2 regions of the Rhizobium sp. Leaf341 genome follow, and region 2 is predicted to be linked to the other one. Evidence: riboswitches for the same ligand, from Rfam matches in the RefSeq annotation. Region 2 holds a riboswitch; the other holds the start of a gene.
What was found. Region 2 has a riboswitch for cobalamin ahead of ASG03_RS17180 (CbtB domain-containing protein). Riboswitches for the same ligand answer to the same signal wherever they lie in the genome.

Region 1 (4,410 bases), on a different contig from region 2:
CATTGCCGACGGGATCGACGTCGCGGATGCGGTTCATCCGTTCGAGCGACAGGAGCATGTCGGCGGCGCCCGTGCGCGGGATCTGCCCTGCGACATGGCCGGTATTGCCGGCCTGCGGCACGATCGCGACGCCGGTTTCGCTGGCGAGCTTCAGGATCGCCGAGACCTCCGCAACGCTGCCGGGCTTCAGCACGGCCGGCGTCGTCCCGCGATAGAGCCCGCGCGTCTCGACGAGATAGCGGTCCTCGACATCGGCCCCCACCTCGGCATGGCCGCCGGCGAGAGCGACGAAGCGCTGGATGAGGTCGGGCGATGGAACGGCGTTCGGCATGGCGGCACTTTCAAAGATGGGGTTGCGTCTCAGCGGGGTGCTGCCGCCCGTTCCAGCCGGTCGCGAATGGCCTCGCCCAGGCCCTCTGTGGGCATGGGGGAAAAGGCGATTGTCCGGGCGCCGGTGGCGTCTGCCTGCTTCATATAGGAAAAGAGACGGGCCGCTGCCTCCCTGAGGCTGCCCGACGGGCTGAGGTCGAGCACGATGGCGGCCTTGTCTTCACCGGGAAGCGCCGTACCGCCGAAACGGATCAGGGCTTCGCCCGGACGCACGTCGGTCGCATCCAGCCGCACGGCCGCGTCGGGGGCATAATGCGAGGCGAGCATGCCCGGGGCTTCGACCGCGGCACCGGCCGTGTCCGGGCGCAGCAGCGGCTGCCCGGCGACGGCCTCGATCTCTCCGGCCTCCAGCCCGCCCGGCCGCAGCAGGCGCAACCGGCCGGCCTCCACCTTGACGATGGTCGATTCGAGCCCGATGCCCGCCGGTCCGGCGTCGAGGATGAGGTCGATGGCCGCGCCGAGATCGTCGGCCACATGCGCGGCCGTCGTCGGGCTGATACGCCCGGACGTATTGGCGCTCGGTGCGGCCAGCGGCTGTCCGAAGGCTGCGATGACCTCGCGCGCAAAGCCCGCCGGCATGCGCAGGCCCAGCGTATCGAGCCCGGCCGTTGCCAGCGCATGCACCGCACTGCCAGGCGCCCGCGTAACGACCAGTGTCAAGGGCCCCGGCCAGAAGGCCTCCGCAAGGCGCAGCGAGACGGGATCGAACGCCCCATGACGCTCGGCCATCGCCATGTCGCTGACGTGGGAAATCAGGGGGTTGAAGCGCGGACGGCCTTTGACCTCGTAGATCGAGGCGATCGCATCGCCCCGGGTGGCGTCGGCCGCAAGCCCGTAGACGGTTTCGGTCGGCAGGGCGATCGGCCGGCCGGCGCAAAGCACCGCGATCGCGCGTTCCAGCGCCCGTTCCCGGTCCCGTGTCGTCTCGATGATGTCTGCCATGCCGCTTCGCGCTTCCGTCCGATCAGACGGCAGTCTTAAACCATGTCGCGCGGGACTGTGCAGCAGTTTTTGCGCGACCGGCCGGCGAAAGGGCTCAGAGTGCGCGGATGATCGCCCGCAGGGCGTCGTTGCGGGCTCCCAGCATCAGCACGTTCTTCAGGGCCGTCTTCGGGTCCTGGGTGCGAAAGAGAAGGCCGCCATCGCGGACGGTCCGGTTGATCACGAGCTTGCCCTGCTCGCGATCGAGATCGGTTGCGACGGCGAAGTACATGCGCGAATAGCCACGGCGCACGTCATCGAAGAAATGGTCGTCCTTGCCGATCTCGCAGAAGAAGTTGGCCATGTAGAAGGACCATCGGACCTCGTCGTACTCCGCGAACTTGGAGCGCGCCGCCGTCACGTGGCAGTAGCCGAGATGCGGGCTGCCATCGAGCGTGCGGTGAAAGATCATCTTGGGAAAGCGAATGGACGCATGGAAGCCGTTGATGCGGTCATAGGCCAGCGTGCCGGCGGCCTCCAGCCTGCGTCCGGTGCGTTCCGCCACCTGCTGATGTGTCAGGTAGCGCTTGGCCGTGCGCGCGTCCGTCGTCCCGCGGTTGATGCGTCCGGTGCGGAGATAGTCGGTATAGATGCCGCCGCGGTTTTCCGGGGGCGGCTTTATCGCATCATCGAAGTAGCGCAGGTTGGCCATGGTCTGGTCCAGCATCGGTGATCTTCCTTTTCACCGCTTCTACGGTTCCGCCATGGCGCGAGGCTTGCGTGATCGGCCGGTGAGAAGCGCGAAGCGCCCGGCGGCCGAGGGCCAAGCGCCCGGCGGCTGAGGGCCAAGCGCCGTTTCTTGGCGATGTCGCAAACAGGCTTGCGGCTGCAGGCCTTCGCCCTTCGGACACGGGGCCCTCGGAAGGGTGCCTTCGCATCGTCCCGGAGGTGTTAAAGGATTGGCGAGTTGTTAAAGGATCGGCTTGAAGATGCCGAAAAATGGCGCCGGCGGGGCGTGTCGTCATTCTCAAATCGCGTGTCGCTTCTTGGCCTCTGAAATCGCGCGACGCGGCGTTAGATAGAGATGCTCAAGGCGCTGGTTCACAAGGATCCGGACAAATTGGGAAGCCGGTCGAAACCCGGCGCTGCGCCCGCAACGGTGGTGGAGCACAGGCCGGCAGATCCTGCGGAGGGCGCACCTTCCGCGGTCGGCATGGCCAAGGCTCCTGAGCCCGGACACCTGTCTTGCGCCGATGTGACTGCGTGTGATGTGGAATGTCTGGTGTGGCGGGGATCCGGGAATGCAGGCGCGATCGCCTTGTGTCCGGACCGGCCCTGAATACGGCCCCGCAGCGGGGTCCGTCGTTTAAAGGAACGGGAAGATGGATTTTCGCAGCGAAGTGCTCCGCACGCTCCGGAACCGGCGCGAGACCCACAGCCTCGAGCAGGCGTTCTACACGGATCCCGATCTCTACCGGCTGGATCTGGAAGAGATCTGGTACAAGGACTGGCTGTTCATCGGCCATGACTGCGAGATCCCCAAGGCCGGCAATTATTTCACGGTGCAGGTCGGCGATTATCCCGTGGTCGTCACCCGCGACCGGCAGGGCGCGATCCATGCGCTCCACAATGCCTGCCGCCACCGCGGCTCGCGCGTCTGCACCCAGGCCAAGGGCGCTTCGGCCAAGCTTGTCTGTCCCTATCACCAGTGGACCTACGAGCTGGACGGCAAGCTGATGTTCGCCCGCCAGATGGGCGAGGATTTCGACAAGTCCGCCCATGGGCTGAAGCCGGTCGCCTGCGAAAGCATCGGCGGTTACATCTTCATCAGCCTGGCGGCCGAGCCGATGGACTTTCAGCCCGTGCGCGACATGGTCGCCGCATACCTCACGCCGCACAATCTGAAGGACACGAAGGTCGCCTTCGAGAGCACCATCGTGGAGAAGGGCAACTGGAAGCTCGTCTGGGAAAACAACCGCGAGTGCTATCACTGCGCCAGCAACCACCCGGAACTCTGCCGGACCTATCCCGAAGCCCCGTCGGCGACCGGCGTGCAGGGCGCCAAGGACGATCCGGTGATCTCCGAGCACTGGAGCCGCTGCGAGGCCGCCGGCCTGCCGAGCGAGTTTCGCATCGATCCGACCGGCCAGTTCCGCGTCGCCCGCATGCCGTTGATCCAGGATGCCGAAAGCTACACCATGTCCGGTGCCCGCGCCGTCAAGCGCCGCCTGTCCGACACGGTCACCCAGAGCCATATCGGGACGCTGCTCCTGTTCCATTATCCGAGCACCTGGAACCACGTGCTGGCCGATCATGCCATCACCTTCCGCGTGCTGCCGCTCGGCCCCGAACTGACCCAGGTCACCACCAAGTGGCTGGTGCACAAGGATGCGGTCGAGGGCGTCGATTACACGCTCGACGAACTGACGCATGTCTGGACCGAGACGAACGACCAGGACCGGCGCATCGTCGAGGAAAACGCCTTCGGCATCCGCTCGCCGGCCTATGAGCCCGGTCCCTATTCGCCCGAACACGAAGGCGGCGTCATGCAGTTCGTCGAGTGGTACACGCAGTTCATGCAGAACCGCCTGACCGGCGTTCACGCGCCGCTCGTGCGCGTGGCCTGACATGAGCGACGGCATGGTTCAGGGAACGGGGATCGTCTCGCCGTTCCGTCATTTCGACGAACTCCAGCCCTGGAACGACCGGCAGCACCTGCTGCACTGCATGTCGGTGACGCTTGAGGCCCCCGACGTCATGACCTTCGTGTTCAAGTCGGATCGCGACGGCTGGTTCCGATATCTGCCGGGCCAGTTCGTCACGCTCGAGATTCCGGTCACGCCGGATGATCCGGTGATGCGGACCTACACGCTGTCCTCGACGCCGTCGCGCCCGTTCTCCGTGGCCGTCACGGTCAAGGCCCAGGCGTCATCCATCGGCACGCGCTGGATGTTCGACAATCTGCGTCCCGGCATGACGCTGCGGGCGTTCGGTCCGCTCGGCGATTTCTCCTTCGTGCGCTATCCCGGCGAGAAATACCTGTTCGTGTCGGCCGGCTCCGGCATCACGCCGATGATGTCGATGACGCGCTGGTTTTCC
Region 2 (4,410 bases):
AGCGAGGCGATCATCCTCTACACGCTGGCTCTCTCATCGCCTTCCTACCCGATCCCGCCCAAGAGCTATCTGAGCTTCGGCAATCAATGCGATTGGAAAGAGGCGTTCGGCAAACCGTATCTCTATGCGGGGCCGCTGTTCATTCACCTCTTCTCGCATGCCTGGATCGATTTTCGTGGTATCCGCGATGCTGCAATGACCGAGCATGACAGCGACTACTTCGAGAACACGCGCCTGGCGATCGAGGTGCAGCGCGACTACGCGGCGCGCAACCCCGAAGCGTTCGTCGGCTACGGCAAGGACTGCTGGGGCCTGACGGCCTGTGACGGTCCGGAACGGTCTCGGCGTCTGCGCGATGGTCGCCAGCAGCATTTTTCCGGTTATGCCGCACGGGGTGCGCCGTCCGGACCGGACGACGGAACGCTGGCACCCTGGGCGCCGCTCGCCTGCCTGCCGTTCGATGAAGGCGCAGCGCTTTCGGGAACGCGGCACATCCTCAGTGCCTATCCCGGTGTCGTCGATGAGGACGGTTTCATTGGCAGCTTCAATCCGAGCGTCCCCGCACGCACGGCGGAGGGCTGGATGAACACGCGCCGCATCGGTCTCGACCAGGGACTTCTCCTGATGATGATCGAGAACCATCGAACCGGGTTCTTTTGGAACCTGCTGCGACAGTCGGCGCCGATCCGGCGCGGGTTGAAGCGTGCGGGCTTTACGGGCGGCTGGCTTTAACCCGGATCGATCGATCCGGGCCATCTTGCGTCCGCCTCAGGTCTTGGGGACGAAGCGATCGTTGATCGCGCCGGAAACGGTCCCAAGGACAAGCCAGAACGCGAGCGTGGTCGCGAGCGCGGCGACCGCGAACTCCGCACCGAGCACGGCGGGTACCGGGCTTGCAAGATCGCCGGGCTGCGGCGCGCCGTAGAGATGGGGCACGGTGAGAAGACCCAATCCGGCCGCCTTGGCCCAGATCTCTCTGCGAAGCGCGATGATGCCGAGGCCGATCGCCGAGAGCACCGTCGTCATGAGCCACCAGGTCTGGCGATCAGCGAGATCGCCTGCCGGGAAGCCCGGGAGCTCGGGCGGCAGACCCAATGCCGGCAGCAGGTGAACCGTTAGCCAGCCCAATGCGCCCCAGGCAAGGCCGGTGCGCAAGGTCGGTGGCCTGCCCAAGGCGATGCCGAGGCCGCCGAGGATGAGGCCGAAACCGGCTCCCGTCACCAGGTTGGCAATCAGCGTGCCGGAGAAACGACTCAGACCGAACAGGATGCCGCCCCCTTCGTGTTCCGCGCCGTCATGTGCGTAGGCGGTCGGGATCGGGTCGAGTGCGGCGGCGAGGGACTGGAGAAACGTGCCGCTTGCTCGCGACGAATGCTCGTGAGCGGGCGTCGCGCCCGATCCGGGTGCAGCCTCGTAGGTTTCGGCTTTCAAGATGAGGGGCGTGAGGCGAAGTTCCTGTGCGGCTGTCATGAAGATGCCGGCAATGAGGCCTGCGCAGATGGCGGCCAGCAGGGTTCTGACGATCATGGATAGTCCTTTGAAGCAGCGCCTTGCGGCCTGCTTTGTCCTGTTGTGATTCGGATCGATACGTGGCCCCGGCACGCGGGCGATGCGGTGCTGCCGAGCGGGCGCGCGAAGGCGATCCCGATCGGGCCCGTCTTCCGTGCCGCACCGGCTATCGCACGCGCGTCTGCTCGGCCGGTCCGCTCAGGCGGACGCAGCCCGACCGTTTGCCTCGGCCACGGTCAGCGTTCGGTCGGAGATCCCAAGCCTAGTGGCAGGGGAAACCGAACGAGTGGCGAACGTCGTGCGCGGTGTCGTGCAGCGCCGACGAATGGGCGAGGCCCGCTCCGAACACCAGAAACGCCCCGATGAACAGGGACAGCAAAGCCGCGATCATGCGGTCATTGAGGGAAAGCGAAACGCCCGATGCGTTGGTAACAGCCATGACAACCTCCGTGATGGCACCGTGGGACATGTCCCACTCCTTTGGGCGATATGCCCGACATCAATCGGCAGGTTTCCTGGCTCGCGGCGTCTGATGCCTTCCGGCATCGTCGGATCCTTCTCGCCTTCCCGCAGGTCCGGGCGTGCCCGTCTCCACAGTGGCTTCTACCGGATGTCCGGTATGAAAGACCCTGACCGCTCTACAGTCGCGGGGTCGGCCGTGATGAAGGTGCCGCACTGGGTCCACCTGTCACGTTCCCATTTACTCCCCGAATGGTTCGACATCCGGAGAACCTCTTGATGCGGGTCACTATGACGGGTGCAGGGCGCCTGTCAATCGACTGTGTGCTCGCGTCGTCCGTCGTCCCCTGGGAGCGTTGCCGCAAGGGCCGCCAGCTGATCGGCGCATTTGCCCCAACCTTCGTGAAAACCCATCTGCTCATGGGCATCGCGATCTGTCTTCGTCCAATGGCGGACGCGAGCGGTGTAGAGCGTTCCCCCGTCTGCGGGATCGAAGGTGATGATGCCGGTCATGAAGGGTTTTTCGGAGGGTGTCCACGCGTCGATATAGGCATCGGTGAAAACGATCTTCCGATCGGGGACGATCTCGAGGTAGACGCCCCGATTGGGCATTTCTTCGCCTTCGGGGCTCTGCATGACGATGAGGTTCCCGCCGCCGACGCGCAGATCCACCTCGGCTGCGGCGATGGTCCAGGGTGGCGGAACGAACCACTGCTGGATCAGCGCAGGCTCCGTCCAGCACCGGAACAGGGCGTTCGGCGTGGCGGCGATGTGGCGGGTGATGACGAGGTCGCGATCGTCGGCGGCAGTGGCTTGGGTCATGCGCGGGATCCTGGAGCGGCGGGTCTTCCTGCCGAGTTTCCGTCATTGCGGCGTGACTGTCGAGACCCTGGCGAGAGGCATTGCCCCGACCCCGACATCATGGACCCGCGGGCGAGGACTGGATCTTGACGATCGTCGCTCTCCAGCGCGGCGCGTCCGGTGGGCCGGTCTTGGGCGATGGGAAGACGAGCGTCGTGCGGAGCGCGGCGGAATGGCCGGGCGATATCCGGGCAATGACCAGGGCGTCGTCGCTGCCGATCGTACGGCAGGCGCCGCCGGGGCAATCGTCGAGCGTCACGTCGAGGGTAAAATAGTCGAGGAAAGCCGCGCTGTCGTTGTGGATCGTGGCCGTTACGACATAGCTGCTGGCCGGCGTGCTCTTCTCGAATGTCAGGTTTTCCAGCCGTATTTCGGTTGGCGCAATCCTGTCGACAGGACGGTCCGCCGTGACGGGCGATACGGGGTCGCGGGGTCTGGCATTGTCATCCATGCGCCAGACAACGAAAGCACTGATCAGCCCGACGGCGACGAGCACCGAGAGCGCCGGCTCGGCAATCCGGCGAAAGCGCGGATTGCGAATGGCAAGGCCGACAATCAGAAGGCTTGCGCCAGCAAGCAATATCCACACCATGAACGGCCTCCCCATGTGGGTTCATATAGGGGCGCCCATGTCGGGGTCAAAGCGCGGGGCCGGATAGATGCGGGAACAAAGGGTGGGTGGTCTAGTTCTCCCAGCGCAAGAACACCGTTTGAACCGGCGCGCGGATCCATCGCGCGCGGACCATCCAAAGGAGAGAACAATGGCAGCGAAAGCACTCGAAGATCTGTTCCACGACATGCTCAAGGACGTCTACTATGCCGAACGCAAGATCGTGAAGACACTTCCGAAGATGGCCCGCGGCGCACAGAGCCCCGAACTGAAGGCTGCATTCGAGAAGCATCGGGAAGAAACCGAAGGCCAGATCGAACGCCTGCAGCAGGTCTTCGAGATCTTCGGTAAGCGTGCGACCGGCAAGACCTGCGCCGCGATCGAAGGCATTATCGAGGAAGGCGAAGAGGTTCTTGAGGAATTCAAGGGATCGCCCGCCGTCGACGCAGGGTTGCTCGCCACGGCGCAGGCCGTCGAGCACTATGAGATGGCCCGCTACGGCACGCTGAAGACGTGGGCCGGTCTGCTGGGTCTCGACGAAGCGGTGAAGCTGCTCGACGAGACGCTGAAGCAGGAAGAAAAGACCGACGCCGACCTGACGACGCTGTCGAAGGCCGTCAATGCCAAGGCGATGGACAAGGCGAAAGCCGCTTAAAGCTCGGTCTTTCCAGTTCATTGATGACGCCGGCCGGAGCTCTCCGCGCCGGCGTTTTCATGTCTTCAAAAGACGTCAACGCTGAAGGCTGATCCAATAGGCGCCTTCAAAGGGGACGGCCGCGAACCGTCTGTTGATTTCGGCAAGCGTCGCTTCGGGATCCAGATCCGCGAAAAGCTCCGGCCGCAGCCAGCGGGCGAAGGCCTCGGCTGCCAGTATATTGAGCGGGACCGCGTTGAAGAAGTTCCACAAGCCATGGACCCGGCCGTCGCGAACAGCCTTGAGGTTGGACAGTATGGGTGAGGCGACGACCCGC

Region 1: it holds a riboswitch for cobalamin, as region 2 does, so the genes downstream of both, ASG03_RS02500 (aromatic ring-hydroxylating oxygenase subunit alpha) here and ASG03_RS17180 (CbtB domain-containing protein) in region 2, are expected to answer to the same signal.

The regions. Positions count from the first base shown of each region.
Region 1 covers NZ_LMPE01000003.1:179,237-183,646, reverse strand. Annotated here, with positions in the region: gene ASG03_RS02515 (FAD-binding oxidoreductase) at 1-331, opposite strand, end outside; gene ASG03_RS02510 (L-threonylcarbamoyladenylate synthase) at 361-1,332, opposite strand; gene ASG03_RS02505 (DUF6656 family protein) at 1,427-2,023, opposite strand; cobalamin riboswitch at 2,386-2,573, shown strand; gene ASG03_RS02500 (aromatic ring-hydroxylating oxygenase subunit alpha) at 2,694-3,938, shown strand; gene ASG03_RS02495 (hybrid-cluster NAD(P)-dependent oxidoreductase) at 3,940-4,410, shown strand, end outside.
Region 2 covers NZ_LMPE01000015.1:517,645-522,054, reverse strand. Annotated here, with positions in the region: gene ASG03_RS17190 (glucoamylase family protein) at 1-732, shown strand, start outside; gene ASG03_RS17185 (CbtA family protein) at 769-1,527, opposite strand; gene ASG03_RS17180 (CbtB domain-containing protein) at 1,772-1,948, opposite strand; cobalamin riboswitch at 1,998-2,260, opposite strand; gene ASG03_RS17175 (SRPBCC family protein) at 2,281-2,790, opposite strand; gene ASG03_RS17170 (hypothetical protein) at 2,888-3,421, opposite strand; gene ASG03_RS17165 (YciE/YciF ferroxidase family protein) at 3,591-4,094, shown strand; gene ASG03_RS17160 (ABC transporter substrate-binding protein) at 4,170-4,410, opposite strand, start outside.